DNA from 2 places in the Margalitia sp. FSL K6-0131 genome. Region 1 is predicted to be linked to the other one. Evidence: riboswitches for the same ligand, from Rfam matches in the RefSeq annotation. Region 1 holds a riboswitch; the other holds the start of a gene.

Region 1 (9,101 bases):
AACATCGTATTGAAGATTCCATCTGCTGTTTTTTTCGCCACTGATCCTCCAACCAGGTGTATTTGAAATTCCTTTGCAGCATTTTGCAGAAAACGCACAGATTCCTTTGCATTTTCATCCCCAATTTCGAATAATCGAGTTAGATCGTATCCAGTAGTCCATAACTCTGGTAGAATAGCAATATCACAATTTGCCTTTGCAGCTTTTTGAATCCACTTTCTAGCTTCTGCATAATTTTTATCCGGATTACCATACTTAATATCCATTTGAATACAGGCGATTTTCCACTTCATCCATACCACTCCTCAAAAAATTCCTTTACATCGTATTGTTTTCGTTATAACATTTGTAATTAGATTTTGAAAGTAATATTTAAAAACAGGCGAATATTCCTTACAATTTGAAGTTACATAACACTTTATAAATATAATTAAAAAGGGTGATTTTATGAAAACGTTTCCTAAATCCGATATTCTGAAACACTTACCGAAGCAATTTTTTGCATCCCTAGTTTCAAAGGTGGAGCAGGTGAAAACGCAAGGGCATGATGTGATAAATCTTGGACAAGGAAATCCGGATCAGCCTACACCTGAGCATATTGTCAAACGATTGCAGGAGGCAGCTTCCAATCCTATTAATCATAAATATTCCCCTTTTAGAGGATATAGTTATTTAAAAGAAGCGGTTGCAGCGTTTTATAAACGTGAATACGGGGTAACACTTGACTCGGAAACAGAGGTGGCAGTTTTGTTTGGCGGAAAAGCTGGCCTTGTGGAAATTTCCCAATGCTTGCTAAATCCCGGTGATACGGTACTTGTGCCAGATCCGGGATATCCGGACTATATGTCAGGAGTAGCGTTGGCCCAAGCAGTGACGCATAATATGCCTTTACTTGCAGAGAATCATTTCTTGCCAAAATATGATTCTATTCCACAGAAAATCGCAGATTCGGCAAAACTGATGTTCTTAAACTATCCAAATAACCCGACAGGTGCGTGTGCAGATGTGTCTTTCTTCGATGAAACGGTTCAATTTGCGGAAAAGCACAATATTTGTGTAGTACACGACTTTGCTTATGGTGCAATTGGCTTTGATAATAAAAAGCCAGTGAGTTTTCTGCAAGCAGAAGGTGCAAAAAATACTGGAATTGAAATTTATACATTATCTAAAACATATAATATGGCAGGGTGGCGTGTAGGATTTGCTGTTGGAAATGCAAGTGTGATTGAAGCGATAAATTTGATACAGGATCATTTGTATGTTAGTTTATTTGGAGCTGTACAAGAAGCAGCAGCGGCAGCGCTTTTGGAATCACAAGAATGCGTCCATGAATTAACGGCAATGTATGAGGAGAGAAGAAATGCTTTTATCAAAAGCTTACAAGATATTGGATGGGACGTTCAAGCACCAAAAGGATCTTTTTTTGCATGGTTAAAGGTACCAGACGGGTATTCTTCCATTGAATTTTCGGATTTGTTGTTAGAGCGTGCCTATGTTGCAGTAGCACCAGGGATTGGCTTTGGGGAATACGGGGAAGGCTACGTAAGAGTAGGTCTATTAACGTCTGAATCCAGACTGACAGAAGCAGCCAATCGTATAAAGAAATTAAATATTTTTTGATTGACAACCTGAAAAAATGGTGGCATAATTCATAATAATTTGAAGTAAAGATTAAATTGAAAACGCAAAAAAGTATATAAAATCGAATTAAAAATAAAATGATTCTTATCAAGAGCAGGTGGAGGGACGAGCCCTTTGAAGCCCGGCAACCGATCTAATTTGTTTAGACACGGTGCTAATTCTTGCAGCTATAAGGCTGAGAGATAAGAAGAAGTTTTTCCATAAAACCTCTTCTTATGAAGAGGTTTTTGTATTTTTTAATGTGGAGGGCAAATAACTTGAGTGAGGTAATTGCAACATATTCCATATACGGAAAACCGAAAACATTTGATAAAAAGGCAGAAGATATTGCCTTAGGATTAACCATCGGCTCTTGGACAAATTTGCCGATTATTGAACAAGATCAGTTAAAGAAGCATAAGGGAAGAGTTATCTCCGTGGAAGAGATTAAAACTGATTCTGAAGAAAATGCCAAGGCAACGATCAAAATTGCATATCCATCCGCTAATTTTACACCAGATTTACCAGCTATATTGACTACGGTTTTTGGAAAACTCTCTTTAGACGGAAAAGTAAGATTAGTAGATTTAGAGCTAGAAGGGGATATTACTAAATATTTTAAGGGTCCGCGCTTTGGTATTCATGGTATACGTGAAAAACTGAATATATTTGACCGCCCCCTCCTTATGAGTATTTTTAAAGGCGTAATCGGCAGGGACATCCCTTTTCTAGAAAAACAGCTCCGTAATCAAGCGCTCGGTGGTGTTGACTTAGTCAAAGACGATGAGATTTTATTTGATTTAGAATCAGCACCCTTTGAAAAGCGAATTGAAATGGGGAGAAGGGTTTTGGATGATGTCTTTCAGGAAACAGGGAATCGAACCTTGTATGCTGTTAATTTAACTGGAAGAACATTGGAACTCCGAGATAAAGCTAGAAAAGCCAGAGAATTAGGTGCTGATCTTTTATTATTTAATGTTTTCACCTATGGCTTAGATGCTCTGCAACAATTGCGGGAGGACGATGAGATTGGTTTGCCGTTAATGGCACATCCAGCTTACAGTGGTGCAATAACACAATCAAAAGAATATGGTGTTTCCCATTCGTTGTTATTAGGGAAATTACTGCGATTAGCAGGTGCGGATTTTTCGCTGTTTCCATCTCCGTATGGAAGTGTAGCTTTGGAAAAAAACGCTGCATTGTCGATAGGGAAAGCATTAACGGAAGAAAGCTTTGTAAAAACGACTTTCCCAGTTCCATCCGCAGGGATTCATCCAGGATTGGTGCCGCTTCTTTACCAGGATTTTGGACTAGATAGTGTTATTAATGCCGGTGGAGGAATTCACGGACATCCTGAAGGTGCCATTGGCGGCGGAAAAGCGTTTAGGCAAGCTATCCAGGCAGTTTTACAGAATCAATCTCTCGAGGATGCAGCCTCCCAATTTTCTGAATTAAGGACAGCACTTGAATTATGGGGGGCGGCGAAGTGAAGCAACCGATAATTTTTTGTGATTTTGATGGGACGATTACAAATTCTGATAATATTATTTCGATTATGAAGCATTTTGCACCAGATGGTTGGGAGCAAATAAAGAATCAAGTACTTTCTCAAGCTGTTACGATTGAAGAGGGAGTAGGCAAAATGTTTTCCTTATTGCCGTCTGGTTATAAAGACGAAATTGTTCAATATGTAAAGCAAAATGCAACGATTCGCGATGGTTTTCAAGATTTTGTTCAATTTACAAAGTCAAAGAATATCCCTTTTTATATTGTAAGTGGAGGTATCGACTTCTTTGTTTATCCAATGCTTGAGTCATTCGGACCATTTCAAGCTGTTTTTTGCAACCATGGAGATTTCAGCAGTGAGAACATACAAATTAAGTGGCCGAACCCATGTGATGATCATTGTTCCAACGGATGTGGGTGCTGTAAAACATCTATTATTCGCAAGCTTACGAATGAGAGCCATTTTAAAATTGTAATAGGTGATTCTATAACGGATTTAGAAGCTGCTAAGGTTGCTGACCTGATAATAGCACGAGATTTTCTGGCTGATAAATGCAAAGAATTAGGTCTTCCCTATTATCCGTTCCAAACCTTCAATGATTGTATAGGTATTTTAGAAAAAGAATTGGAGGTGAGGGTATGACTATTTTAGAGGAAAGATGGAATGAACTAGCTGATATAAAGGATGAATTAGCGGTCAGAGATTGGTTCATGGGGACAAGTGGAAATCTGGCTATAAAGGTTCACGATGAACCGGTCCACTTTCTTGTAACCGCAAGCGGAAAGGATAAAAGAAAAAGAACCAGTGAAGATTTCTTGTTGGTAAATCAATATGGGAAACCTGTACATGATACATCATTAAAACCTTCTGCCGAAACACTGCTTCATTGTGAAATTTATCAAAAAACGAATGCTGGGTGCAGTTTACATGTACATACAGTAGCCAATAATGTCATTTCTGAATGGTATTCATCTGAGAAAGAGGTGGTGTTTAAGGGGCTAGAGTTAATAAAAGCATTTGATTTATGGGGAGAAAATGCCACTTTAAAAATTCCCATTATTCCAAATCATGCTCATATTCCTACATTAGCAAGTGAGTTTTCTCATTATCTTCAAGAAGATAAAGGGGCCGTTTTGATTCAAAATCATGGTATTACTGTATGGGGTAAAAATGGCTTTGAAGCGAAAAAACTATTGGAAGCTGCAGAATTTTTATTTCAATATCAACTTACCATTTTACAATTAGAAAATGTTAAATTAGGAGGAATAACATTATGACAACGATTAAGATTCAAGGTACAAACAGAGTGATTGATAATCAAGAGGAAGTAGTTGAATTCTTGCAAGATCAAGGGGTTATTTATGAAAGCTGGGATATTGCAAAGCTACCTGAACATCTTCAAGAAAAATATGTTTTATCCGAGGAAGAAAAGCAAGAAATATTGGATGTATTTAAAGACGAAATCGCGGACATTTCTGCAAGAAGAGGCTACCAGGCACATGATATTATTTCTTTGGCAGAACATACACCAAATTTAGAACAATTATTGCAAAACTTTCAACAAGAGCACCATCATACAGATGATGAGGTCCGATTTATTGTAAGCGGTCATGGTGTCTTTATTATTCAAGGTTCTGATGAGGACTTCTTTGAGGTTCATTTAAATCCTGGCGATCTTATTTCCGTACCAGAAAATGTTCGCCATTACTTTACATTATCCGAAGACCGCAAAGTGGTTGCAGTAAGAATATTTGTTACAGAAGCAGGATGGGTTCCAATTTACGAGAAAGATGAAGTAGAAGCATAAACCAAATGCGCTAGCGATAGGCGCTATTGAAATTGAAGTGCAAATTTCACCTGTAGCTAGACGTAGGACATTTTTTAAAAGCTTATCCATAGTAAATTTTTTATAATCAATGACCAGGAAGAAACTTTTCTCCTGGTCTTTTTCATTCTTCCCGATCATTGTTTTTCTTCCATTCAAGATATTTTAGCAGGTCCTTATCGATTTGTGAAAAGATCAGAGCAATAACGGCTGCATCATCAATATAACCAAATCCAAAAAGAAAATCCGGAATAATATCAATAGGGGAGATAAAATATAAAAGCCCGACTATTATCATACTAATCGTTTTGTAAGGAATATCTCGATATTCCCCGGTAACCCATGATTTTAACAGTTGAATAAGTAATGATAATTTTCTCCAAACACTCCCTAATGTCAGCTTATTATTTAAAGCTTTTCGTTCCGTACGTGAGAGAAGAATGTCAGTCCCCTTTTTATCATGAAGGTATTTTTTTGCTTCCTTATAAAAAAGCTTATATGCTATTTTTCCTAAAAGTTTTTTAATAAACATCTTATCACTCCCAATAATAGTATTTGCTGATACAGAAGAAAAATGTCGAACCAAGCTATTTTTGTCGAAAATACGCGGGAAATATGTAGAATAACAAAACTTTTTTAGAACCTTTGTCTAATATTGCGAATCTATTTACTTTTTCGTCAATACCTGCGATAATTCTCAAGTGAATTAAATAATTCGTTATTTGAATAATATTGTGGTTGAAGGAGATAGTAATGGTGTATAGTGATACAGTATCAGAAGATAGTTTTTTAAATCAAATTCAAAAAAAACGGGAAGAAATGATTGACCTTGGTAAATGTTATGGCTTAACAGATAAAAAGACAGTTGCCTGCAGTCAGCAATTGGACGAGCTTCTTAATGAGTATCATTACCTCTTCCAGGAAGGAAATGATCAAGATCAGGCAAGTATTGTGAAAGAAATGTCTTTTATTTTGTATTGTCAAACAGGGAAATCCATTTCACGTGATCAATTAAAAAGAGTGTATTAACAAGAACATAATGATGGGTCTGCTTAACAACTTACAAGAGAGTCTTCAAATGGTAATGAAATCATAAAGAAATGAACAATCATATTATACTTCAATACCACCATCAACCATTTCCTCATACATTAGAAAAGGTTATCCTTTATTTTTGGGTTAACCTTTTTTTATATTAATTTAAGAAATTACAAGATTAACTTAAGATTAAAATAAATTGACAAATATTTCTATATTCCTTATAATATCAATAATTTTATGTAGTAGGAATCAAATGCGGCAAACGCCTTGAACATCGTCGTACGTACTATTGAAATTTTCAGTGCTAATTTCACCTGAAGATTTAGGAAACAGGGAGGTAATTCAGAAACCAGTGAAATTGGCACTTGAAAATTTTCCTGATGCCCTTTCCGAATGGGAGACTAGGAGAGTATGTTAGTCGGGTTAAACGGAGACAACTTGGTTAGGCAGTTATTCGCAGAGTTAAAATGTAAATATTCCTATACGAACGAAAAGGAAATGATAATATGGAACATGATGAACAACAAGCACTAAAATTATTTATTGTTTTATCTAGAGCGTTTCGTGCCATAAATGAATATTCGAATCAATTTATTCAGAAATGCGGACTTCACCCAACAGAATTTGCTGTTTTAGAATTGTTATATCATAAAGGCGAACAGCCATTGCAGCAAATTGGCGGAAAAATTCTTCTTGCAAGTGGAAGTATTACATATGTAGTGGATAAACTAGAGAAGCGGGAGTTGCTTATTCGCGTTACATGTCCAGAAGATCGTCGTGTAACATATGCTCATATAACCGAAAAAGGGAAAGAATTAATTGCATCCATTTTTCCCGAGCATCGAAGTCGAATTCAAAAGTCGATGTCTGTGTTGAATTCGGATGAAAAGGAAATGGCAATCGAGTTATTGAAGAAAATTGGATATAATACAAGGAACTTAATCTAGGCAGGCATCTCATTTTGAGGTGCTTTTTTATGTTTAAATGAACTCGATGATGTGCAAAGTTTTTTTTATGAAATAAAGGACTTTCGCACGAGAACAGCGAATATTATGGGAGTATTCTATTATCAAGGGGTGTTAATACATATGAAATTCGAAGATTATAAATATGAAAGACCAAACATGGATGAAGTAGAGGCTGCTTTTCAATCGGAAATTGAAAAGTTTGAAAATGCAGAAAGTGCCTCAGAGCAAAGCGAAGCGATGAATCGGATTAATCAAATTCGCAACCAGCTTGGCACGATGTTTAACCTTTGCTCCATTCGTCACACTGTAGATACAAACGATGAATTCTACAAAGCAGAAAATGACTATATGGATGAAATTGCTCCTATAGTAGAGGGGTTTGTTTCGAAGTATTACCAAGCACTGGTTTCCTCTAAATTCCGTTCTGAGTTGGAAGAAAAATGGGGAACTCAGTTGTTTGCTTTAGCAGAAGCACAGTTAAAAACTTTTTCTCCTGAAATCATTCCACTTTTGCAAAAGGAAAATAAGCTTTCCTCTGAATATACGAAACTTGTAGCATCAGCAAAAATCATGTTTGAAGGAGAAGAAAGGACGCTTGCGCAATTGCAGCCATTTACGGAATCAAAAGACCGTGAAATGCGTAAAAATGCAAATGAAGCAAGATTCGGATTCTTTGCAGAGCATGAGGAAGAGTTTGATTCGATTTACGATCAATTAGTGAAAGTAAGAGATGAAATCGCAAGAACTTTAGGATATAAAAATTTCGTTGAACTTGGATATTATCGTATGGCCCGTACGGATTATAACGCAGAAATGGTTGCAAAATTCCGCGATCAAGTGAAGGATTATATTGTACCGCTTACAACGAAGCTTAGAAAACGCCAGCAAGAACGAATTGGTGTCGACTCCTTAAAGTTTTATGATGAAGGTTTTGAATATACCTCCGGAAATGCTACACCAAAAGGATCACCAGAATGGATTATTGAAAATGGCAAGAAAATGTATGCAGAGCTATCTTCTGAAACAGATGAATTCTTTACATTTATGAATGAAAAGAATTTGATGGACCTAGTAGCGAAAAAAGGAAAAGCTGGCGGCGGCTATTGTACGTACATTGAAAATTATCAATCGCCATTTATTTTCTCAAACTTTAACGGAACATCTGGAGACATCGACGTATTAACACATGAGGCTGGTCATGCATTCCAAGTTTATTCAAGCCGTCACTATGAGATTCCTGAATACAATTGGCCAACGTATGAAGCATGTGAAATTCATTCCATGAGTATGGAGTTTTTTACATGGCCATGGATGGAGCTATTCTTTAAAGAAGATACAGAGAAGTATAAATTCTCGCATTTGAGTGGGGCACTTCAATTCTTGCCATATGGTGTTGCAGTAGATGAATTCCAGCATTTTGTCTATGAAAATCCAAATGCTACCCCTGCTGAAAGAAAACAAGCGTGGAAAGAAATTGAAGAAAAATATTTGCCGCATCGTGATTATGATGACAATGATTATTTAAACCGCGGAGGCTTCTGGCAAAGACAAGGCCATATTTATAATTCGCCATTCTACTATATTGACTATACTTTGGCACAAATTTGTGCATTCCAGTTCTGGAAAAAGTCACAAGAAAACCATGAGGAAGCATGGAAAGATTATCTTCATTTATGTAAACAAGGTGGAAGCAAATCATTCACTGGCCTTGTTGCAGAAGCAAATCTTATTTCACCTTTTGAAGACGGCTGTGTAGAATCAGTGGTTGACACTATTCAAAGCTGGCTTGATCAAGTGGATGATAAAAAACTATAATAATAATAATACCACCCGTGAGGAACGGGTGGTATTATTTTGAAGGGTACTAGTGTAAATTACCCAAATAGGGCAGTTCGGTGTTAGTTTCGGTCCATTTGAAGAGAAAGTCGTACCGTTCACTTCTAATTTCGAGCGCTTTGGGCAAAATTTCGTGCCGTTTACCTCTGAGACTCCTTTTACTTTATAAAAAAAATAATGGGTTCTAACCACTAACAGTATGGTTAGAACCCATTTGTGCATTCTGAACTTAGTGTTTATTTAGCTACAACAGTAATTTTTTCTTCGTTCATCGTAGCGATTAATGATTTTTGATCAGGATGCT
Region 2 (9,101 bases), 510 kb from region 1:
GGAAGAAAACCATTGGATCGATTCGGAGACATCTTCAACCCTGCGGAACTGGTTATCCGAAAGAAACGAACAATTACGAAATTTCGCTTCCCAATTAAGTCAAGAAAAATATAAAGAAATCGATGACAGAGCGAGTGAAATTAGTAAAAAGGTAAAAGAATGGACAGATAGAATGTGGAAGCTGAGAAAAGAAAGCGGGAAAGTATGGTAGTAAAGTAAGAAACGAACATGATTTGAACATTTTTACCCCGGCATGAAAATTATTCTGGGCCAATCGATATCAAAGCTGTATTCATGAAATCAGATTTTCTATTTCCACAAAGATTCCCTAGTCCACTATAAACTTTTCTATCGGTTTATGGTAAGATTAAATTCCTTGGCAGGGGCAACTAAAAAAGAGAGTTTGCATTTTATTGCGAACTCTCTTTTTTTCATGAGGAGCACTTGAACATTTTGTGTTAGGGCTTGAATAATTAAAAAATCAGATACTTTTCTACGATAAATAAAACTTAATATGAAAATTGGAAGAATGTGCATGCGATAGAAGGCAAGAATAATAAATAGACAATCGTTCATTTCAAATTCTGCCTATTTCATCTTTCCTAGAAAAAACACCCAAAACTGTTTATTTAACAACACTTTTGGGTGATTCACCGTTTTAAAACAACTTGGTTAAAAATTAGTTATTTCCTATCCCCATATTTCTTTAGAAATATCTACAATATATTTCAACTTCGCCCATTGTTCTTCTTCGGATAAAATATTCCCATGATGAGTAGAAGCAAAACCGCATTGAGGGCTGATACATAATTGCTCTAATGGTACGTATTTTGTTGCTTCCTTCACGCGTGCTTTAATGGTCTCCTTATCTTCTAATTTACCATGCTTCGATGTGAAGACACCCAGCACGACTTGGGGGCCCCCATTTGGAATGTATTCCAAAGGTTTGAAATCTCCCGAACGATCGTCATCATATTCCAGGAAAAATCCGTTGACTTTTTCTTTTGCAAATAAGGTTGGCGCGATTTTTGCATAACTGCCTTCAAAAGCCCATTTCGATCGGTAGTTACCACGGCAAAGATGAGTCGTTACAATTAGATCTTCCGGTTTATCCTCCAGTACTCCATTTGCAACACGTAAGGCTAATTCTATTAATTCTTCACGGGAATAACCGCTATCATGAAATGGAATTTCCGGTGCATTAAGACCTGCAATGTAGACATCATCTAGCTGAAGATAACGGCAGCCAGCATCATAAAAGGCTTTAATTGCCTCGCGGTACGCTTGAATAATATCATTTGCATATTCTTCAATGTTAGGATAAACATCCAGATTACGGATACCAGTGTTAAATAATTGATTAGGACTCGGAATCGTTTGCTTTGCAATGGCACGGTCTCCAACGATTTCTTTAAATTCAATAAAGTCTTTTACATGTGGGTGATGAGGGTTAAATGAGATTTTTCCAACCACACGAACATTGTATCGTTCTGTTTCCTCCCCCTTAAATTTAAAGCCATGCTCTGGAATGTAGCCCTCTACACCATTTAAATGCTCTAGAAAATCCGTATGCCAAAATCTTCGGCGGAATTCTCCATCTGTGACAGCTTGCAGTCCGACTTCGATTTGTTTATCAACAACTTTCTTAATCTCGTCTGTTTCAATTTCATGTAGTTCTTGTGCTGTAATATTCCCTTCTTGGAAATCCTTCCTGGCCTTATGAATTCTTGCTGGTCGTAATAAACTTCCCACATGGTCTGCTCTGAATGGAGCTTTTATTAATGTTTTTGTCATTTTAATCTCTCTCCCTTAGTATTTTTTAAATCTATCAAATGTATTAAGTATTTATGGCAAAATAGCAAAAGAACGAACTGGAAAACCAGTTGCTTTCTCAGGCTTTGGACTAATATTGAAAATTACAGCTCCTTTGGCTGGCAACTTATCTAGGTTCGTCAACAATTCCACTTGAAATGTATCTTGTTCAAGCACATAGTATTCACCAACGAGGGAACCATTTTTGCGAAAATCAAGGGCCGCATCTGTATCAAATGTTTCGTGTCCAACAGCTTTAATCTTTCTTTCTTCAAATAAAAATTTTAAGGCTTCTATTCCCCATCCCGGAGTGTGACTATTTCCCTCTTTATCTTTATTTTCAAATGCCTCCTTATTAGGCCAACGCTTCCCCCAATCAGTACGTAAAGCGACAAATGTACCTGCTTCGATTTTTCCATGTTCCGCTTCAAACTTTAAGACATCATCAACAGATAATATAAAGTCATTATCTTCTTCCGCTTCCCTCGATTTATCAATTACAATATGAGGCAATACGAGTTCCTTTAGCTCTAGATCCTCAAGGTAACGTTTGTTTCGAACGAAATGTATGGGGGCATCGATATGTGTTCCATACTGACCTGGAAAATGGAAACCTTGTGCAAAAAAGCCATCATCATGGGTAAAAAGTGTTGTAAACTCTGCATCGTCAAAAGCGGAAAAATGTGGGGAATTCGGGCCAAAAGTATGTGTGAGATCAACCCATTCTTTCCTTTGAAGTACCTCAAAGACTTTCAAAAGCTCATTATCTGTTTTTACTGTTGACATAAAATCACCTCATATATGAATGTAAATATTAAAAACCCCTCTTCTAGAAAACAGAAGAGGGGTGAATAGACGAAAACATTACCTGCTCCTCTTATCTTCTAGCCTTACGCTACTGGAATTGGCACAGTACTTAAAAAAGTCCGCTGCCGAGGCTTCAAAGGGCCAGTCCCTCCACCTCTCTGGATAAGAAAAAATTCAAAATATTAAGTTATGGAATTTACTATACAATTTGAAAGGAAATTTGTCAACATGGGTTAATGGAGGATTTTTCTAGGTCTTCTTTAATATAGGATCTTTTCTTAAACTTTGATGCTTCTATTAATTCATTTGTTACATCTGAGATAAATTCAGATTTTGTTGCTTCGTATATGATCAATATCTTCTTCCCCTTTTACGTTTCTAGTTATAGATTATTAATACGTAAAAACCCACCTTTTGGGTGGGTAATACTATTTATGTCTTACTGTATTCCACAATACCTTCTGAGTTGTTAATGTTCTATTACATTTGTAATTACTATTATATTTTTTTATTAGAGAAACAATAGTAGATTTCGATTTACCAGAAACTTGACTAGTCGGGTGATGAAACATATAGACACAGTCACTTGTTCGAAAATGTCCACCTAGCCTATCCGTTCTTCCGGAATGAGCGGATGCACTATTTACACTAACCACAAATAAAAATGCCGCAATAATTATCGTTGTAATAACTTTTTTCAAAAATCTCCCTCCCTAAATATTCATATATTTAGATTATTTTGTAAATAATAGAAAAATGATTTTTGCATGAAATAGAAGTATTAGAAAAAAAACAGCCCAACACAAAGCGTTAGGGCTGTTCTCAAACAGTTAACTCATTAAGATGTATTCTTTAAGTCAACGGAATATATTTTTTTCTACAATATTACTCCATCGCCCATTTTAATAACATGATCAGCAAATGATAGCATTTCTTCATCATGGGTAACCATTAAAGTCGTGATATTCAACGTTTTTGTTAAATCTCTGATTAACGTCATAACGTCCTTTGACCTTTTTGAGTCCAAACTAGCAGTAGGTTCATCTGCAAACAGGACTTTGGGTTGATGGATAATCGCACGAGCAATGGCTACACGCTGCTTTTCACCACCTGATAATGATGATGAATAAGCATTTTTCCGGTGATCCATTTCTACCAATTTTAATACTTTATCGATTTCCTTTTTTCGTGCATGTTTACTGAGGGTAGATTCAGATACGTCCAACATTAACATTAGTTGCTCTTCTACTGTGAGAAAAGGAACAAGATGTGCGAATTGAAAGACAAACCCAAATTGACTTGCACGTATTTTTCGAACTTGTTCAGCATTCATGGCAGTCATATTTTTTCCATCAAAGATTACTTGCCCATTGGAAGCGGGTTGAAGGCCGGCAGCTATAGTAAGAAGGGTACTTTTTCCAGAACCTGATGCTCCCACTAATGCTGTAACTTCTCCTTCCCTAAGTGAAAGATTAATTCCCTTTAGTATTTCCTCCTGTACATCCCCATTAGTAAACGTTTTTCTCACTTCATTAATCGTAAATAATGACATATTAAACCTCTCCTTGTTGAATAGCTTGTAGTGGTTCAACTTTTTTAATTTGTATACCCGATAGCGAAGCCCCAATAAATCCGATGACAAGGAAGACAATCGATATTTGTACAGTTGTTGCAGGTGTTAAACTAAAAGGTATTCCTTTAGGGGCTATGTTATTAAACAATTGACTGAGTCCAATCGATAGAGCAAGCGCAATGACAGTAATCAAAATCATCTGTGTCCACATTATCTTGAACAAGCTGCTTGTTTTTAAACCAATTGCTTTCAGAATACCGTATAGACCAATTTTTTGGACATTCATCATATAGAAAAAGATAGCAAACAACATGCCGCTGATGACAACTAAAAACCATACGATCATATTTAGGGACATCTGTTCTGCATTATAACTCGGAATTGAGTTAAGAAACTGCTTTTTCGAAAATGATTGTAATCCTTTTATTCCTTGTGTTGAATCATCTCCCGGTTTGAATATCAATTGCATTTCATTGACTCGATACATTTCTTTGTAGTCCTGCATATTGATATAAGCCACAGGTGCATGGCTAAATTTCTTTTGGTCTACAAAACCTTTTACCATAAACTTGCCGCTGTATTGATTATTCGTTAAGGTATCTCCTATCTTTATACCTTCGTCTTTCATAGAACTATCAAGGACAACTTCACCCTTTTTTACATTTGTAAATAATTTGGAATCTGTTGATGTTACAAATGCAACGCTTCGTTGTTTCCCATCACGATCATTTAAAAATCCCATCTGAATAGAAAATGCTGCAGCATCTTTTTGGTTTTGTAAGATGTGATCTTGTGTGCTTTTCTTTATCCTTGAAAGATTATAGTTTTCGTCTGCATCTTTCGTCATATAGAATTGTCCATTTGGTAAATCTTTAATTAATGCTGCATTGTCTTGTGATAATCCATTTGCCAAACCGGATATAATTAACGTTAATAAACTAACGAGAAAAACAATCGAACCTAAAATTAAAAATCTCACTTTATTTTTCTTCATTTCTTTCCAAGCGATGTTCATCTTTATTCCTCCAATCTTCTTTCGACTTCCTTAATATACAACCGTAATATGAACGGACGATGAACAGGCTGTTACATTTCAAAATTTACACTTTAAAGTGTTGCTGCCTTTGGATAGCAAAGGCACTTTTCTACGACATAGCAAGTCTATGACATTTTGTATCGTCAATACACGTTTTGGCGAATTTTCTCTGCACATATTTTCCTTTAAATTGTCCCGGTTGTTAACAATAACCAACACTCCTTTTACTCTTGTCTATCGTTGTTGAAATTTGTTGCATAGGATATATAAAAGGAATAACAGTAAATGTGGGTGACCTTATCCAATAAGTTTTAGTATCCAAATTAGTGCTATATTTTTCAGAAGGATGTTTGAGCAAAATGACTCAACAAAAGGTGATTATTTTTCTACCTGCTTACTACGAAGAGGAATCAATCGCGGAAGTAATCGGGAAAATACCACGGTCATTTAATCGGGATATAGAGATTCAAGTTGTTTCAAGTGATGGAACCGTTCAAGCAGCATATAAGGCAGGTGCAGATTAGGTTAAATAACTTACGGAAAAGCATGGTAATTCGTAAAGGAATTCGCCATGCTTTTTATACGGAGATTTTCCGGTTAATGTATAGATAGGAGGCTTTTGAAGCAGAAATAAGCGGAGATTTTCCGATAAACCTGCTCTAAATAAGGCCAAATCCAAAGAATTGGATAACATAAACGGGAAAACTTCCTTTATTTTTAAGGAAATATGGGTATTTCCCAATTTAAGCGGAATTATTCCGTTTATTTTTCAAACACTGTGGAATCAACATTCTGTTTTAACAGACATCCATGCAAAAAAATTTGCACATCAATGAATGAAATATCTATAAAGAGCATCTGATAATCCCATTTATTAGCAAGGTAATATATTTGTTAGCATCTCTTTTCTTATAATTAAACATGGTAATTTAAATCTTTTTTGGCGAGATTTCGCATTTTAATTAGTTTAATACAAGATTAATGAGACGCAAAAAGCATGGCGAATTCATATTACCATGCTTTTTTGTTTTCTTATTTAACCTTTTTTACTTTTTACCTTCAAAGAGAATCAGGATTGTTACTACATGTATCCGTTTTAATCTTATTTTAACTTCCTGATTGCCTTTGATAGTTCCTAAAAATCATACTATTTCCTTTCATCATTCCGAACTTTTTATAAAAAGGAACCAAGTCATCGTCACAACATAAATCAATCATATAGATGTTATCAAGTTCTTTTAGCATTTGCTTGACTAATTCTTTGCCAATACCTTTATTCTTGTATTCCGGTAAAACCTCAAGAAGTGGAATATAAGCCGAAAGAATTCCATCACTAATAGCGGTTATAAATCCAACTACTTGATTAGTGTTCTCATCCATCGCAATAACCACTTTACTACTGTTTTTTAAGAGTTTTAAATGTGTTTGTGGACTTGGCGGATTCGGCCAATCTACAAAGAAACCCTTAAGCATATTAGAGGTTATACCCTCGAGTGAGTTTTTAAATATCATACTATATCATCTCCTAATTTGTTTTAGAATTTTAGGCAGATGATTTGTATCAAAAGTAAAGTAACAAAAGAGTGTCCCCCAAGCATTTCTAGAATCCTATACAATTGTTCGACATAAAGACTAAAAATCCTTTTATTTTTAGTTTTAACTGTTTCTGCAAACTTTGTTGTTCTTTGAAGGCAATAAACTAAAATTTGGAGTTAAGGGAAAATACGGTAATTTTATATTATGCTACTAGCTGGAGGTATCAGAAAATAAAAAGGTTCCAAAAAGTATTTTATAAATATTTACAGTTTATTTCTTTGTGCATACTGACTGCTGGACTATTATCTGTATTTATCTTTTATTGGGAAAACATCCATCACTTTGTTTCTTGTTGGATAACTAAATACATGTCCATAGTGGGTTTGAAGGACAAAACTTAGCTGAGTAACAGGAAAGTTGTCCTTCATCCCAGTTATAAGAGATATAACTTTATACAACTTTCCTATGAAATTAGTGGAGAAATATGTGAAAAGTAACTACTGGCCATGCTTGTTACTTACAGTTTTGTAACTTAATAATAACAAAAAATGCCCCCATGTTTCACCTGACACGCTTCACTTTAAACACTGTACTTTTTGGTATATTTGGATTGTGGTGCACGACATATGCTTTCGAGAAACGATACAGGTACTCTTCTTCATGAGATTTTGGAGTAAGAATAATCATTTTTCGTTGCAATTCTTGTTCATATAATCCAAACACTTTTTCTTTTCGCCCTTCATCAAGGGCACTATCAAATTCATCTAGGACAATGTATCCTGGTGATGCCTCGATTGTTTGCAATAACGCCAGTGCAAACAATAAAGAACTGAGTGATTCCTCACCGCCTGATACACCTTTTCCAACTTTACCGCCACGTGCTTTCACACTAACATCTTCTAATTTTCCACGATGACCTTCTTTTCTTGCCTTAATAAAAAGTGTATACCGAATTTGTCCGCGGCGATCGGTGTTCATATCCCACTCAATTTTCCCTTCAAAACCGAATAAAGACATATAGTGAACAAATTTCTGGTTCACACCGATAATCTTCATGTTAATGGTATCTTCCAGTTCATCTTTAAACCGTTCCATTCGTTCTATATATTCTTCTAATAAGATTTTTGATTTTTTCACTTCATTCTCGGACCGATCATATTCTTCCTTCATTTTTGCATAGTTTTCAGGTGCTGCTTCATCAATACCTGTTTGGTTTATCGCAAATTCAAAGGTTGTTTTTCCATTATTGCGTAAATCTTCCGCTTGCGGTTTTGCCAACTCAGTAAAACGCCCCACCTCTTCGTCAAATTTAGCAACTAAGTCTTTTGCGGTTTCTTGAAGCTTTTGTACTTCTTTTCTGGTACGAGAATAACCCTCTTCATTTGATAATCGCTCTTCTGATCTTGTTTTTATTTGCCGCTCCATTTGTTCGATTTCACGGTCCCGACCAAAAAGATCATTCTCTACATCTTCTAGTTTTCTTGATAGCTGTCTTTCGTCACGTCTTTTGGCATCTAATGTAGTGGAAATTTCCTCTAATTGCTTGTTTTTTTCCTTTTTATTTTGATTAAGCCCCATTAGGACGCTCTTTAATCTCTGAACTTCCGCTATTTTTGCTTGTTCTTTACGAAATTGTTGGAAGATTTCTAGATACTCTCGATAAGTTGATAAGGATTGTTCCCATTTAGCTAATGACTTTCTTTGTTCATTTAACTCACTTTGAATGAAGCTGTTTTCATTTTGAATAACTTCTATCGCCTTGCAAACTTTATCAAACTGACTTTGCCGCCATTCTCTTTCATTTTCTTTCGTAAAAAACGCTTCAGCCTCTTTAAGGGACTCTTTCCTGCTAAATAGGATAGAGTTTCGATTGTTGCGTTCATGAATATCCTTTTCAAGTTGAACCTTTTCTTCCTTTATCTGTGTTAGCTCTTCCTCCAGTTTCACCTGCTGGAATTGCAATACTTTTTCGCTTAATATAATTCTTTTTTCCTCTTGTGGTCCCCGAATTCCTTTATCATCCACAAGCTGATCGTTAACAATCAAAGGCTTTTCTTCTTTAAAAAACGAATCTACCCACCAAAGTGCTTTTATTGCGTATGGGTAAAGGCGATCATCCAGATGATCCTTAACCTTTAAATGCTTGTCTGGTAAATGCATGATTGTTTTGTCTGGAATTAGGTTTGGTAAAGATACGTGATAAAGGTCATTAGGCGCTTGAAATACTTTTTTATTAACGAATAATGTATATTTGATTGTATCGAATAAATATTCATCGTGCTGACCCGCTGTCTCATCTAGCTCCACAAGCTCGCGTAACGGGTAAACTTCAATTTG

What was found. Region 1 has a riboswitch for S-adenosylmethionine ahead of NSQ59_RS17790 (2,3-diketo-5-methylthiopentyl-1-phosphate enolase). Riboswitches for the same ligand answer to the same signal wherever they lie in the genome.
Region 2: linked by a shared signal. The riboswitch ahead of NSQ59_RS20240 (cyclase family protein) and the one ahead of NSQ59_RS17790 (2,3-diketo-5-methylthiopentyl-1-phosphate enolase) in region 1 are both predicted to bind S-adenosylmethionine.

The regions. Positions count from the first base shown of each region.
Region 1 is NZ_JBBOZS010000001.1:3,626,353-3,635,453, reverse strand. It holds gene NSQ59_RS17800 (carbon-nitrogen family hydrolase) at 1-293, opposite strand, end outside; gene NSQ59_RS17795 (pyridoxal phosphate-dependent aminotransferase) at 448-1,620, shown strand; SAM riboswitch class I at 1,723-1,830, shown strand; gene NSQ59_RS17790 (2,3-diketo-5-methylthiopentyl-1-phosphate enolase) at 1,899-3,110, shown strand; gene NSQ59_RS17785 (2-hydroxy-3-keto-5-methylthiopentenyl-1-phosphate phosphatase) at 3,107-3,769, shown strand; gene NSQ59_RS17780 (methylthioribulose 1-phosphate dehydratase) at 3,766-4,404, shown strand; gene NSQ59_RS17775 (cupin domain-containing protein) at 4,401-4,934, shown strand; gene NSQ59_RS17770 (YkvA family protein) at 5,077-5,484, opposite strand; gene NSQ59_RS17765 (aspartyl-phosphate phosphatase Spo0E family protein) at 5,706-5,981, shown strand; gene NSQ59_RS17760 (MarR family winged helix-turn-helix transcriptional regulator) at 6,500-6,940, shown strand; gene NSQ59_RS17755 (M3 family oligoendopeptidase) at 7,082-8,776, shown strand; gene NSQ59_RS17750 (ATP-dependent Clp protease ATP-binding subunit) at 9,034-9,101, opposite strand, start outside.
Region 2 is NZ_JBBOZS010000001.1:4,137,944-4,147,044, forward strand. It holds gene NSQ59_RS20230 (vWA domain-containing protein) at 1-211, shown strand, start outside; gene NSQ59_RS20235 (5-methyltetrahydropteroyltriglutamate--homocysteine S-methyltransferase) at 691-1,794, opposite strand; gene NSQ59_RS20240 (cyclase family protein) at 1,846-2,598, opposite strand; SAM riboswitch class I at 2,687-2,788, opposite strand; gene NSQ59_RS20245 (hypothetical protein) at 2,843-2,974, opposite strand; gene NSQ59_RS20250 (hypothetical protein) at 3,048-3,320, opposite strand; gene NSQ59_RS20255 (ABC transporter ATP-binding protein) at 3,497-4,171, opposite strand; gene NSQ59_RS20260 (ABC transporter permease) at 4,173-5,207, opposite strand; gene NSQ59_RS20265 (hypothetical protein) at 5,588-5,752, shown strand; gene NSQ59_RS20270 (GNAT family N-acetyltransferase) at 6,336-6,740, opposite strand; gene NSQ59_RS20275 (AAA family ATPase) at 7,326-9,101, opposite strand, start outside.